3 regions of the Kitasatospora sp. NPDC056731 genome follow, and region 2 is predicted to be linked to each of the others. Evidence: riboswitches for the same ligand, from Rfam matches in the RefSeq annotation. Region 2 holds a riboswitch; each other region holds the start of a gene.
The links. A riboswitch is a leader RNA that binds a small molecule or an ion and turns the genes downstream of it on or off. The one in region 2 is predicted to bind cobalamin.
Positions count from the first base shown of each region.

Region 1 (4,623 bases), on a different contig from region 2:
CACCAGGTACGGGTTGACCTGGAGGAACTCGCCGGAGAGCGTCTCGCGCTTGAACAGGTTGGAGACCTGCGGCTCGATGCACTCGTAGACGCCGGCGATGGACGCGATGGTCGCGGTCGGCGCGATGGCCAGCAGCAGCGAGTTGCGCAGGCCGGTCTCGGCGATGCGGGCGCGCAGCGCGGTCCAGCGGTCGGCCCACTGCGGGGCGGCCGTCGGGAAGTGGTCGATGTGCAGTTCGCCGCGGGCGGCGCGGGTCTCGCCGTAGGCCTCGTGGCGGCCCAGCTGCTCGGCCAGGTCGGCGGAGCGCTCGTACGCGGTGAGCATGATGCGCTCGGCGATGAGGGTGGACAGCCGCGCGGCCTCGGCGGAGTCGAAGTCGATCCGCAGCTTGAAGAAGACGTCCTGGAGGCCCATCACGCCGAGGCCGACCGGGCGCCAGCGGGAGTTGGAGGTGCCGGCCTCGGTGGTCGGGTAGAAGTTGATGTCCACCACGCGGTCGAGGAACGTCACGGCGGTGCGGACGGTGGCGTCGAGGCGCTCCCAGTCCATGGCGCCGAGCAGGTCGTCGACGGAGGCTCCGGGGGTGACGTGGGCGCCGAGGTTGACCGAGCCGAGGTTGCAGACGGCGGTCTCGGAGTCGTCCGTGACCTCCAGGATCTCGGTGCACAGGTTCGAGGAGTGCACCGTGCGGCCGGGCAGCGCGGTCTGGTTGGCGGCGCGGTTGGAGGCGTCCTTGAAGGTCATCCAGCCGTTGCCGGTCTGCGCCAGGGTGCGCATCATCCGGGCGTACAGGGTCTGCGCGGGGATGGTGCGCACGGCCTTGCCGGCCAGCTCGGCCTTGCGGTAGGCCTCGTCGAAGTCGGAGCCCCACAGGTCGACGAGCTCGGGCACGTCGGCGGGGGAGAACAGCGACCAGTCCTCGTTGGCGTTGACCCGGCGCATGAACTCGTCCGGGATCCAGTGCGCCAGGTTGAGGTTGTGGGTGCGCCGCGCCTCTTCGCCGGTGTTGTCGCGGAGCTCCAGGAACTCCTCGATGTCGGCGTGCCAGGTCTCCAGGTAGACGCAGGCCGCGCCCTTGCGGCGGCCGCCCTGGTTGACGGCGGCGACCGAGGAGTCGAGGGTGCGCAGGAACGGGACGATGCCGTTGGACTTGCCGTTGGTGCCGCGGATCAGGCTGCCGCGCGAGCGGATGCGCGAGTAGGACAGGCCGATGCCGCCGGCGTGCTTGGACAGCCGGGCGATCTGCGCGTAGCGGTTGTAGATCGAGTCCAGGTTGTCCAGCGGGGAGTCGAGCAGGTAGCAGCTCGACATCTGCGGGTGCCGGGTGCCGGAGTTGAACAGGGTCGGCGAGGAGGTCAGGTACTCCAGCCGGCTCATCAGGCCGTACAGCTCGGCGACCTCGCGCACGGACTGCTCGCTGTCGCCGACCGCCAGGCCGCAGGCGACGCGGAGCAGGAAGTGCTGCGGGGTCTCGATGACCTTGCGGGTGATCGGGTGGCGCAGCAGGTAGCGGGACTGCACGGTGCGCAGGCCGAAGTACTCGAAGCGGTCGTCGCCGTGTACGTCGATCAGCGCGTCCAGGGTGGCGGCGTGCTTGGCGACGAAGGCGGCGGTGGTGTCGCCGATCAGGCCCTCGTCGTGGCCGACGGCGATCGAGGCGGCGAAGGAGCGCGAGCCCTGGCTGTTCGCCTCGTCGACGATCTCCAGGGCGAGCAGCCGGGCGGCCAGCTTCGAGTACTGGGGGTCCTCGGCGATCATCGACGCGGCGGCGTCCACGGCCAGCCCGCGCAGCTCGGCGAAGTCCGAGCCGGCGTGGCGGCCGCGCAGCGCGGCGGCGGCGACATGGCCGGGGTCCACCTGGGGGAGATCGACGCTGCGGTCGGTGAGCAGCCGAAGGAGCGCGCCGCCGGGGTCGGAGACCGTCGGGTCGGTGGGGGCGGGGCCGGTGCCCTGGGCGGGCAGGGTGGCTGAGGCAGCGGTGGTCAAGGCGCTCTCTCCTGGCGGCGATCGGCGGCGGTGATCGGGGGGTACCGGGCCGTTCGGGGCAGGGGAGCACGGCACGTACGCAGAAAGCGTCGCGCGACAGTGGCGTCCCCGGCCCGCCCGCGAGGCCCGGAAGGTAGTTCTCGTGCTGGCGCGGCCTCTGCGGGAGGGCCCGTGCGCACACCGTCGGCAGGTACTCGGACTCGCGGGGCGGCTGCTGGAGCCGCCCGCTCACCGCTGCGGGGCAGTCCCGGATTCGCACCGGGTTCCCCTGCATCGACAGCAGGATTGAGCATACATCTTGTGGTGTCTCTCTGATGCGACCCCACATGTAGTACGGCGCGGTGTGTCGGAGCGATAACCGGGGGTGCTGGGAGGGGGCGGGTCGTGGCCTTGGGGCGCCTCGGATCCGGGCTCCCGGGGCCCTGGTTCCGGGCTCCCGGCGCGCTGATTCCGGGCTCCGGCGTCCTGGTTTCGATACGGAACGGTCACCGGGCGGACCGGCTGGCGGGGGCATGCCCTACGATCTGGGCGCATGAGCGAGCGAAGCGCCGAGGGGCGCGTTTCGCGAAGCGATCATCGAGCGAAGCGAGGGGGCGCGTGAGCGACGGAACTGGCGCACCCGGGCAGGGTCCGCAGGGAACGCCTCCCACCGGGCCGGGGGACGCGTACGGTCAGCAGCCGCCGGTGGTGCCCGGTCCGGTGTTGCCGCCGAGCGGGGGCTTCGGGCCGCCGCCGGCCTCGTACGGGCCTCCGGTGCCGCCTCCGCAGCCCGGCCCGCCGGGGCAGCCTCCGCTGCCGCAGCCGGGCCAGCAGCTGCCGCCGCAGTGGCAGCCGAACCCCCAGGCGCACCCCCAGCCGTACCCGCAGCCCCAGGCGCCGCAGCGCGCCGAGCCGAACTGGCAGGCGCTGGCGGACCGCAACGCGGCGGACGACAAGCGCCGCCGCCGGCTGCGGGCCCTCGGCGTGGCGGTCGCGGTCGTCCTGGTCGGCGGCCTGGTCGCGGGAGGGACGGTGCTGCTGACGAAGGGCGACGGCGACAAGCCGCCCGCCGGGCCGACCGCCTCGGCCTCCAACCGGCCGTCCTCTGTCGCGCAGAGTGCCGCACCGAGTGCCGCCCAGAGCACCGCGCCAAGTGCCGCCGGCACCCCGGGCGGCGCGCCGGACGACCCGTCGAAGCCGATCTGGGAGGCCGCCACCGACCCGGCGCCGCAGGACGCGGGGGCGCTGTTCTCCGCGCTCCAGGTGACGGTCAACGGCGCCACCTGGAACCGGACCTTCGTCTCGCTGGACTCGCCCTGCTGGGACGGGAACTCGACGACCGGCGGGCTCGGCAAGGTCCTCGGTGACCAGGGCTGCCAGAAGGTGCTCCGGGCGACCTACGTCTCCGGCGACAGCGCGGTGACCGTCGGCGTCGCGGTCTTCGACCACAAGATCCAGGCCGAGACCTCGATGAAGAGCTACACCGGCCACCTCAAGGGCGCCGTCGCGCCGGGCGCGCCGGCCTTCTGCGCCACGCCGGGCTGCACCAACACGCACAACACCCTGGGCCGGTACGCCTACTTCACGGTCGAGGGCTCGGCGAAGGGCGGCGACACCGCCGACGCCGCCGCCACCGCGGCGGCCGCCGGTTTCGGTGAGCACGTGAAGGGCCAGCTGCTCCAGCGCGCCAAGGCCGCATCCGCGGCCGCGCCGGGTGCGCCGGGGGCCGCCGCGGCCGGCTGATCCGCCGTGACACCCCGGCCCCGGCGGGTTCGCTCGCCGGGGCCGGGGGAGTGTGGCAGGCTCTCGGGGCAGTCATTCGTACGAGTGTTCCGGTTGTGTCCGCCTGGGCCGGTGCCGGCGAGCAACCGGAGGAGCGGTCCGTGGCCCTGCCCAGAGCCCTGCGCGGCAAGCCCGCCGTCCTGGCCGCGGCCGGGGTCGTGGTGGCCGCGGGCGCCGTGGCGCTGTTGCAGCGCGACGGCCGGGCCGACGGCGAACAGCCCGCCCGCGTCCCGGTGGCGGTCGGTTTCTCCGGCCGCACCCTGCCGCCGGAGGTCGGCCGGGACCTGCTCGCCCGGGACCCGCAGGCCTCGCCGAACGCCCGGGCCGTCCAGCAGCTGCTCGCCGACCTGGAGGGGCAGGCCCGCACCGGGCAGAGCGGCGGGACGGTGATCGGCCAGCACGTCGAGGCGCACAACGAGCGCAACAACCCCGAGTACGGCGACTACCGCGGCACCAAGCAGGTCGGCTACTACTACAAGAAGGCCGCCGACCTCACCGGCAAGCTGCCCGGCTTCGTCGAGACCGACCTCGGCCCCGGCTACGGCCAGACCGGCTGGGGCGTCGGCGACCCGCGCTCCTACTCGGCCGGCCGGTGGCCCACCTGCCGGGCCGGCTGGCAGTACACCGACGACGCCGTCGACCTGCTCTCCGCCGTCTGGTCCGGCCACCCGCGCGCCGACGACGGCAGCTACGGCACGGCCGGCGTCCAGCACAACTGCGACGGCACCACCACCGAACTGCCCGACAACGGCGGGGGGCCGGCCGGGATCGTCGGCATGTCCTTCCACCAGCCCTACCCCGGTTCGGACGTCAAGTCCTTCGAGCAGGTGCTCTGTTCGAACTCCCCGGCCGCCAAGGACAAGGGCTGGTTCGGCC
Region 1 is NZ_JBFBNR010000046.1:14,564-19,186, reverse strand. It holds gene AB0R04_RS32135 (ribonucleoside-diphosphate reductase subunit alpha) at 1-1,962, opposite strand, end outside; cobalamin riboswitch at 2,154-2,296, opposite strand; gene AB0R04_RS32130 (hypothetical protein) at 2,740-3,708, shown strand; gene AB0R04_RS32125 (glycosyl hydrolase) at 3,849-4,623, shown strand, end outside.
Region 1: another riboswitch for cobalamin. It lies ahead of AB0R04_RS32135 (ribonucleoside-diphosphate reductase subunit alpha); the one in region 2 lies ahead of AB0R04_RS26350 (prenyltransferase/squalene oxidase repeat-containing protein).

Region 2 (4,623 bases):
GGCGGGGATCAGGCTCGGCCAGGAGCCGTCCTGGTGCTGGAGGCCCTTCAGGTAGGCGATTGCGGGAGCGGCGTTCGTCGAGCCCCCGGCCCGGAGCTGGGCCATGATGCCGAGCGCCTGGGAGAACACCGAGGTGGCGTAGGTGTAGTTGCCGGACGCCGCGCAGCCGGTGCTCTGGTCGGCCTTGGTGCACACGAGGGCGGCCAGGGCGGCGATCAGGTCGTGGCCGCCGAAGGCGCGCGGGTTGCGGCCGACCGCCTCGGCGAGCAGCGCCTCCTTTCCGATCGAGCCGCCGCCCGCGTACTCGGTGCCGATGCCGGTCCAGTCGTTGACGGTGCGCTCGCCGGCGTCCTTGCCCGGCTGGTCCAGGAAGTCGACGATCCTGCGCAGCGTGGCGTCGTCGGTGCCGGTGGCCGCGAGGGCGTAGGCGCCGTCGATGGTGAGGCCGAAGTCGGCGAAGGCCGGGAAGCCCTCGTAGTAGCGGCCGTTGATCAGGCGGGACGGGTCGGTGAGGTAGGCGCTGCCCTTGGCGGCGTCGGGGGTTCTTCCGGCAGGCGGCGTGCTGGCGGGCGTCGTCGGCGGAGTGGTGGCGGGCGTGGTCGGCGGCATGCCGGCGTCCGGGTTGTGCCGAACGCTGGTGAGGTCGGTGCCGGTCAGGGCCAGGATCGCCTGCTCGGTGGCCGCCGGGTCCGGATCGGTGGTCGACGCGTCGGGGCCGAAGCCGCCGTCCGCGCCCTGCCGGGCGGCGAGCCAGGCCGTGGCGGCGGCCCGGCGGGTGTCCTGTCCGGTGGCCTTGAACGCCTGGGCCGCGCTCGCGGTGCTGATGGTGTCGCCGGGGGCGCCGAGGTACGGGAGCAGGGATCCGTCGGCCTGCTGTCCGGCCGCGAGCTGGTCCGAAGCCTTCTTCGCCGCCGTCTCGTATCCGGGGGCCGTGCGCAGGGCGAGGGCCGCAAGGCCGGTGGTGAGCGGGTCGGACTCGCAGTGGTCTCCGGCGACGATCATCGATCCGGCCACCCCGCCGTCGGCGCACTGGAGCGCCGTGAAGCGGGCGAGCGCCGGGGCGGGTGGCGTGACACCGGCGCGTTGGAGGGCGATGACGCCGAGGGACTGGACCCAGGGCGAGGCCGCGCCGAGGAAGTCCCCGGCGGCGGTGCACTTGCCGTTCTCCCCCGCCGCCGTGCAGACGTGGCCGGTGAGCGCGGCGATCAGGTCCCGGCCGCCGAAGGCCCGGGGATCGCTGCCGGTGCTCTCGGCGACGAGGGCCAGCAGTGCGGCGGCCTTCGCATCTGGCTGGCCGGCCGGTCCGTCGGGGTACAGAAAGGCGTCGGTGTGGGCGGCGAGGAAGGCGGTCGTCCTGCGCAGCGCCGGATCCTGGCTGCCGGCGGCGGCGAGGGCGATGGCGGTGAGGGCGGTCCGGGGGTAGTCCGGCCCCTCGACGGCCCAGTTCTCCATGTGGTCGCCGCCGACGAGTTGGCGGGCCAGCCAGGCCGCGGCGGCCGCCGGGTCACCGGTGGCGGACGGCCCGGTCGAGGTCGGCCCGGTCGGGGTCGGCCCGGTCGGGGTCGGCCCGGTCGGGGTCGGAGTCGGGCTCGCCGACGGTGACAGCGAGGCGGACGGCGAAGCCGACGAACCACCGCTCTTCGCTCTCACGGAGTCCGGGGTGAAGCCCGGTGCCCCGCTGGTACCGCCGATGTCGGTGCCGCCGTACACCCAGGCCTCGACCTCGCCGGGCTTGGGCTTCTGCGTCCCGGCGCCGAACCGGCTGTAGGACCAGGCCTGTTGGCCGGCTTCGGCGATCCAGTACGACCAGTACGCGGTGGCCTGCGGGGTGTTGACGCAGGGTTCCTCGGCCGGCGTCGGGTACTGGGTGCCGCTGTTGAAGGTCCCGGTTCCGAGTCGGCAGATGAAGGCGGGTCCGTCGTGCTCGGTTCCGGCGGTAATGAAGCCGGCGGCGTGCAGCAGGTTCATCCCGGTCGTGGGGTGGGCGTCGCAGCCCCGGACGACGCCGCCGCCCCAGTGGGTGAAGTCGACGGCGACGATCGCGCCCGTCGTCGCCGTGCACTGCTCGATCGGGTCGGCTGCCGCGGTGCCGGGACGCCCGAACAGGACGCTTCCGCAGGCGGCGACCGCGACAGCACCGGCGACCACCACGGAGGCGAGGTCCCGGTTCCTGTGACGTGTGCGACTGCTGCTGACCCTCACGACGACTCCCTGGTCGGTCGACGCGGGGACGCAACGGCGCAGCCGACGGTCTCCTGGGCAGGGACCGTCCGGACCGCGTCGTAGTCCGCGACGACGCAAGTGCTCTGTGAACAGGCCCCCGGTCCAGGCATTCCGGCTCACCCACCACAGGTGGGTCCACGGTTGCGGGTCAGCGCCGGAGTTGGACCGGCTTCCCCTGAATGCCGAGGGCAAAAAATCGGTTCATCAGACCACGACGGCCGAGCGGGAGTCAACGGGTCGTCATATCGATCACACCACCTCGTGCGCCGGTGCGCCGTGCGGTAGCGTCCGCGGTGGCCGAGCGGGGGAACCCGGTGCGAATCCGGGGCTGACGCGCAGCGGTGTGGGGTGGCCATCGTGCCGCCCTGAGCCCGAATGCCCGCCCGGCCACGCACCATGGCGAAAGCCGGCCCACGCGATCCGGGCGGCGACCGCTCCGGCAGTCGCGCGCCCTCCAACGGACGCCGGAACTCCGGGGCAGGGTCGGCGCCCGCCACCCCAAGGAGCCTGTCCCGTGTCCCTCCTCGCCCCCTCGCGGACCACACCCTCGCGAACCACCCCGGCCCGCGCCGCCTCCGCCGTCACCGTCGCCCTGACGGCCGGCGCACTCCTGCTCTCCGCCGTCCCCGCCCACGCGACGGCCAGCCCGACCCAGATAGCCACCTCGAAGAGCACCGGCGTCACCTACCTGAAGTCGCTCCAGGCCGCCGACGGCAGCTACGTCACCGGCGGCGGGCTCTCCAACGAGTGGGCGTTCAGCGCACTCGCGGCCGCCGGCACGGCCGCCGCGGACGTCACCCCCGGCGGCGACCCCACCAAGAACGCCCGACTGGTGTACCGCGGCCAACTCGCCGCCCCCGGCTGGCCGAGCGCCTCGCCGGTCGTCACGGACTACGAGCGCGGCATCCTCAACGCCTACGCCGCCGGCATCGACCCCGCCCGGGTCGGCCCGGGCCGCAACCTCGTCGCCGACCTCGCCGCCTACTGGCAGACCGCCGAACCCGGCTACTACGGCCCGTCCGCCAACTTCAACGGCACCGTCTTCGGCCTCCTCGCCCTCGCGGGCGCCAAGACCCAGGCCGGCAGCCCCCGCGTCCCGCAGCCGCTGCTCGACGCCTCCGTCACGGCGGTGCGCGCCAACCAGCACAACGACGGCGGCTGGAACTTCAGCAAGGCCGCAGGCGACCCGAACGCCCTCGCCCAGGGCAGCGACATCGACATGACCGGCGCCGCCATGGCCTCGCTCTGCACCGGGGGCGTCCCCGCCACCGACCCGGCGATCGTCGCCGCCAAGAACTTCCTCAAGGGCAAGCTCACCGCCTCCGGCGCCTTCAACGCCATGTTCGGCGTCAACACCGACTCCAACGGCTGGGCCGTCTCCGGCCTCAACGCCTGCGGCATCAACCCCCAGGGCGCCGACTTCACCAGCGGCACCGGCAAGAGCCCCGTCGACTTCCTGATCGCCCAGCAGTTCAAGCCCGGCGGCGGCTTCAAGTACCTGCCCGCCGACACCACCCCCTCCCCCTACGCCTCCGTCGACGGCCTGCGCGCCGTCGCCGGCGCCGGCTTCACCGCCACCCCGCCGACCCCGACCACCGCCGGCGAGCCCGCCTGGGCCGCCGCCACCACCTTCGTCCCCGGCACCGCCGCCAAGCTCCCGCTGGTCATCGACGACGGCACCGGCGCACTCAAGGTCTGCGCCGTCACCCTCACCCCGACCGGCACCACCGCGACCCTCGGCGACGTCCTCGACGCCGCCGCATCCGCGACCCCCGCCGGCTGCGTCACCGCCGTCACCCCGTCCTCCGGCACCGGCGCCGTCACCGCGATCAACGGCACCGCCAACAACGGCTCCTCCACCTGGAAGGTCAGCCTGGACGGCACCACCGCCACCACCGCCACCCGGGCCACCACCGTCCACCTCGGCGACACCGTCTCGCTCCGCTACGGCAACTGATCCGAAGGTCCCGGTCGCCCTGGACACCGTGTACCAGCGTGGACGGCGCGGCGATGCTTCACGACGTGCCCAGCCCTGCCCCACTGCTGAACCACCCGATGCCCCACAGCGGCCCCGCACACCGATTCCGGTGCGCGGGGCCGCTCGCATGTCCCGGCGCCCCTGCCGGTCAGGGCAATTCTCCTCAAGTCCCCTACCTCTTAGCCGAGTTCAGGATCACGCAACAGCCAGACCGCCATCCCGGAAACGCTCGGACGAGTGATCATCCAGTCCGCCCGTTCGAACCGTCGAGATCGAGCGGGCCCTGCCAGCCGACGGTTTTCCGGTCGGGTCAGTGGTCCGTCGGAGCCGTCGCCTAAAGTGCAGCTTCTGACGACTGACGGCCGGAGAGGGGTCGGGTAATGACCGAGGCATGGGATCGACTGCGGGCGATCATGGGCGAG
Region 2 is NZ_JBFBNR010000028.1:83,764-88,386, forward strand. It holds gene AB0R04_RS26350 (prenyltransferase/squalene oxidase repeat-containing protein) at 1-2,202, opposite strand, end outside; cobalamin riboswitch at 2,307-2,434, opposite strand; cobalamin riboswitch at 2,528-2,604, shown strand; gene AB0R04_RS26355 (hypothetical protein) at 2,816-4,180, shown strand; gene AB0R04_RS26360 (SMI1/KNR4 family protein) at 4,582-4,623, shown strand, end outside.

Region 3 (4,623 bases), on a different contig from region 2:
GACACGCTGACGTCCGTGGACGCGGTGCGCGGCCTGTTCTCCGACTCCTCGCGGGCCGCCGCACAGGCCGACGAGTCCGACCTGCCCCGGCTGCGGGCGGTGCGGACCAGGCTGCGCGGGGTCTTCGAGGCCGCCGCCGAGGGCGACGAGATCCGGGGCGTCGACCTGCTGAACAGCCTGCTAATGGAGTACCCGGTCAGCCCGCTGGTCTCCGGGCACGACTACCTGGACGACGCCGGCCGGCCGCGCTGGCACCTTCACCTGGCCGACAACTCGCCGACCGCCACCGCGCACTTCAGCGCGGTCGCCTGCATGGGCCTGGCCGTCCACCTGACCGAACTGGGCGCCGACCGGCTCGGCATCTGCCAGGCCGCGCCCTGCCGCAACGCCTACCTGGACACCTCGACCAACCGCTCCCGCCGCTACTGCTCGGACCGCTGCGCGACCCGCGCCAACGTCGCCGCGTACCGGGCCCGCAAGCGCCAGGAGGCCGAGGCCGCGGCACTCGGCGCCGCCGGCTAGGCCGGGCCTGGCAGACAGAGCAGGGCCCAGGGGGTCAGAGCTGCTCCGCCCAGACGCCCAGGCGGCGGGCCAGGCCCGGCACCCGGGCCAGCCGGGTGCTCAGCAGCAGCCGCTCCAGCCGCCGCCCCGGCGCCAGCCAGGCCGGGCGCGGGCGCAGCCGCAGCAGCACCCGGCCGAGCACCAGTTCGTCCGGGACCGGGCCGTAGCTGCGGCTGTCGCTGTCCACCGGCCGGTTGTCGGACAGCAGCCACCAGCCCCTCGGACGCCGCTCGGCGGCCCGCTTCACCACCAGCAGGTCCTGCTGGAAGGGGTGCCGGAAGAGCACCACCGCGCCGGGCCGGATCGGCGCGCCGTAGCGCACCAGCAACTGGTCGCCCTCGCGCAGGGTCGGGACCATCGACGGGCCCGCCACGTCGACCAGCCCGAACGGCACCGCGCCGCCGCCCCGGCCCCGCCCCCGGGGTTCCGTGCCCGCCGGTTCCGTGCCCGCTGGTTCCGTGCTCCGCGCCACGACTCCTCCTCCCGGACCGACCGGTCCCAGTCTGCCGTACGGACCGTCACCCCGTTCGATCCGTTCGATGTCCGGATTACCCCGGTTCCGGGTCCGCCTTTTGCCCTAGGCCCACCGCCCGATCGCGAAACCCCGGGGGCGGAAGGGTAATCTCGGGCGCGGGAAGACGATCTAAGGAAGGACTCCCATGTTCTCTCGTCTGTTTGCACCGCGCGCCACCGCCCACGCCCACTGTGACCTGCCCTGCGGCGTGTACGACCCGGCGCAGGCCCGGATCGAGGCCGAGTCGGTCAAGGGCACCCAGGAGAAGTACCAGGCCAACGAGGACCCGGCTTTCCGCACCCGCGCCCTGATCATCAAGGAGCAGCGTGCCGAGGCCGTCAAGCACCACATCTCGGTGCTGTGGAGCGACTACTTCAAGGCCCCGCACTTCGAGAAGTACCCGCAGCTGCACCAGCTGATCAACGACACCCTGAAGGCCGCCTCGGCCGCCAAGGCGTCCACCGACCCCGCCACCGGCCAGGCCCTGCTGGACCTGATCGCCGAGGTCGACAAGATCTTCTGGGAGACCAAGCAGGCCTGAGCCTGACGCGTCGCCACCCGACCGCCCCCGTCCGCGAGCCCGGACGGGGGCGGTCGTGCGTTCACGCCCCATCCGAGCCCGGTAAGGGTTGCCTAGCCTGAGTGGCTGTTATGCTGCCAGGGCGTCCGAGGGGGAAGTCCGGTGTGAATCCGGCGCTGACCCGCAACGGTGAGCACGGCCCCCGGGGCCGCGCCAGCCCGATCGCCCCCGGCCGCTGAACTCCCGACAACTCGCCGTGGACTGCGAGGGGATGGCGCCCGGGCCCGCGCCCGACCGGTGCCGCCCCCGCGCACCCGCGGCCCGAGGCAAGGCGCACCGTGAGCAGCACCGCAGTCGCGGGCAGTGGCGCAACGAGCCCGCCCGACCGCCGAATACCCGCCCTCCCGCTCGCCGTCGGCCTGGCCGCCGCCCTGCTGCTCTCGCTGCTCTGCGGCGTGGCGCTGGGCGCCTCCGGGATCGGCCTGCCCCGCGTCCTGCGGCTGCTGGCCGCCGGGCTGACGGGCGGACGGCTGGAGGCGGAGGAGGCCGCCGCCTACGCGATCGTCTGGGAGATCCGGCTGCCGCGCGCCGTGCTGGCCGCCGTGGTCGGCGCCGGGCTGGCCGCCACCGGGGTCGCCGTCCAGGCCCTGGTGCGCAACGCGCTGGCCGACCCGTTCGTGCTCGGCATCTCCTCCGGCGCGGCCGTCGGCGCCAACGCGGTACTGCTGCTCGGCGCCTTCGCCTCGCTCGGGGTGTGGGCGATCTCGGCCTCCGCGTTCGGCTCCGCGCTGGTCGCCATGGTGCTGGTCTACCTCGCGGCGCGGACGGCCTACGGGCTCACCCCGCTGCGGCTGGTGCTCACCGGCACCGCGCTCTCCTACGGCTTCTCCGCCGTCACCGCGCTGATGGTCTTCGCGGCCGCCCGCGGCGAGGCCGCCCGGGACGCCATGATGTGGCTGCTCGGCAGCCTCGGCGGCGCCACCTGGGGCTCGGTGCCGATCGCCGCCGCCACCGTGCTGGCCGGCCTGGCGTACCTGGCCTGCGCCGCCGGCCGGCTGGACGCGCTCGCGATGGGCGACGAGACGGCTGCCTCGCTGGGCGTGGACCCGGACCGGCTGCGCCGCGAGCTGTTCGTGGTGACCGCCGCCGTCACCGGCACGGTGGTGGCCGTCAGCGGGGCGATCGGCTTCGTCGGGCTGATGGTGCCGCACCTGGCCCGGATGCTGGTCGGCGCCGGGCACCGCCGGGTGCTGCTGGTCGCGCCGCTCGCCGGGGCGCTGCTGCTGGTCTGGGTGGACATCGTCTCGCGCACCCTGCTGGCGCCCGCCGAACTGCCCGTCGGGGTGGTCACCGCGGTGCTCGGGGTGCCCTGTTTCCTGCTGCTGATGCGCCGTCGCGGCTATTCCTTCGGAGGCCGCTGATGGATCTCGCCCTGGACTCCGTCTCGGTCGAGCTGGCCGGCGCCCGGCTGGTCCACGACGTCGCCCTGGACGCCGCCGCCGGGCAGGTGGTCGGACTGATCGGACCGAACGGCAGCGGCAAGTCGACGCTGCTGCGCTGCGTCTACCGGGCGCTGCGGCCGGCCGCCGGGGCCGTCCTGCTGGACGGCACGGACCTGCACGCGCTGACCGCGCGCGAGGCCGCCCGGCGGGTGGCCGCGCTCCCCCAGGAGCACTCCGCCGAGTTCGACTTCACGGTGGCCGAGGTGGTCGCCATGGGCCGGCTGCCGCACCGGCGCGGCCTGGGCGGCCCGGGCGCGGACGACCACTCCCGCTGCACCGAGGCGCTGCGCAAGGTCGGCGTCGAGCAGTTGGCCGGGCGGGGCTTCCTGAGCCTGTCCGGCGGCGAGAAGCAGCGGGTGCTGATCGCCCGCGCGCTGGTCCAGGAGCCCCGGCTGCTGGTGCTGGACGAGCCCACCAACCACCTGGACATCGCCCACCAGTTGGACGTCCTGGCGCTGGTCCGGGAAGCCGGCCCGACGGTGCTCACCGCGCTGCACGACCTCAACCTGGCGGCCGGCCACTGCGACCTGCTGTACGTGCTGCGGGCCGGCCGGATCGTCGCCTCGGGGCCGCCCGCCGAGGTGCTCCGACCCGCCCTGCTGGCCGAGGTGTTCGGCGTCCGGGCCACCCCCGTCCGGCACCCGGTGACCGGCGCCGTCCAACTGCTCTTCGACCGGATCTGACCCACCCCCCGAAGGAACCCCCGTGCGCACCAAGGCCGTTGCCATCACCGCCCTGCTCACCCTCGGGCTCACCGCCTGCGGCGCCGAGATCGCCCCGAGCGGCGACGCCACCGCCGCCTCCGCCCACTACCCGGTGACCGTGGAGAACTGCGGCACCAAGCTCACCTTCCCGCAGAAGCCCGCCCGGACGGTGACCAACGACGTCGGCATCACCGAGCTGATGCTCGCCCTCGGCCTGGCCGACCGGATGGCCGGCTACGTGATGCCCGACGACAAGGGCCGGGTCGACCAGGTCGCCTGGAAGGACGGCTACCAGCAGACCGCGTGGCTCTCCAAGAAGGAGATCACCAAGGAGATCGTGCTGGGCGCCAAGGCCGACCTGGTCTTCGCCGGCTGGCACTACGGCTTCGACGAGGGCCGCGGCTTCACCCCGCAGGCGCTGGGGGACCTCGGCATCCCCTCGTACGTGCTCAGCGAGTCCTGCCGCAGCGGCAAGGGCACCGAGCGCGGCGTGATGTCCCCGCTGGACGCGCTCTACACCGACCTGGCCAACCTCGGCGAGATCTTCGACGTCCGCGACCGGGCGGACAAGCTGGTCGCCGATTTCAAGACGCAGGTCGCCGCCGCCCCGCAGCCCGAGCGCCGGCCGTCCGTGTTCCTGTACGACAGCGGGCAGGACAAGCCGTACACCGCCGGGAAGTTCGCCGCGGCCGACGAGATCATCGCCAAGGCCGGCGGGGCCAACGTGATGGGCGACCTCGCGGACACCTGGGTCACCGTCGGCTGGGAGAGCGTCGTCCAGCGCGACCCCGAGGTGATCCTGATCAACAACTACGGCGAGAC
Region 3 is NZ_JBFBNR010000014.1:13,750-18,372, reverse strand. It holds gene AB0R04_RS16860 (CGNR zinc finger domain-containing protein) at 1-522, shown strand, start outside; gene sodX (nickel-type superoxide dismutase maturation protease) at 557-919, opposite strand; gene sodN (superoxide dismutase, Ni) at 1,221-1,616, shown strand; cobalamin riboswitch at 1,705-1,844, shown strand; gene AB0R04_RS16845 (iron ABC transporter permease) at 1,988-3,016, shown strand; gene AB0R04_RS16840 (ABC transporter ATP-binding protein) at 3,016-3,780, shown strand; gene AB0R04_RS16835 (ABC transporter substrate-binding protein) at 3,803-4,623, shown strand, end outside.
Region 3: another riboswitch for cobalamin. It lies ahead of AB0R04_RS16845 (iron ABC transporter permease); the one in region 2 lies ahead of AB0R04_RS26350 (prenyltransferase/squalene oxidase repeat-containing protein).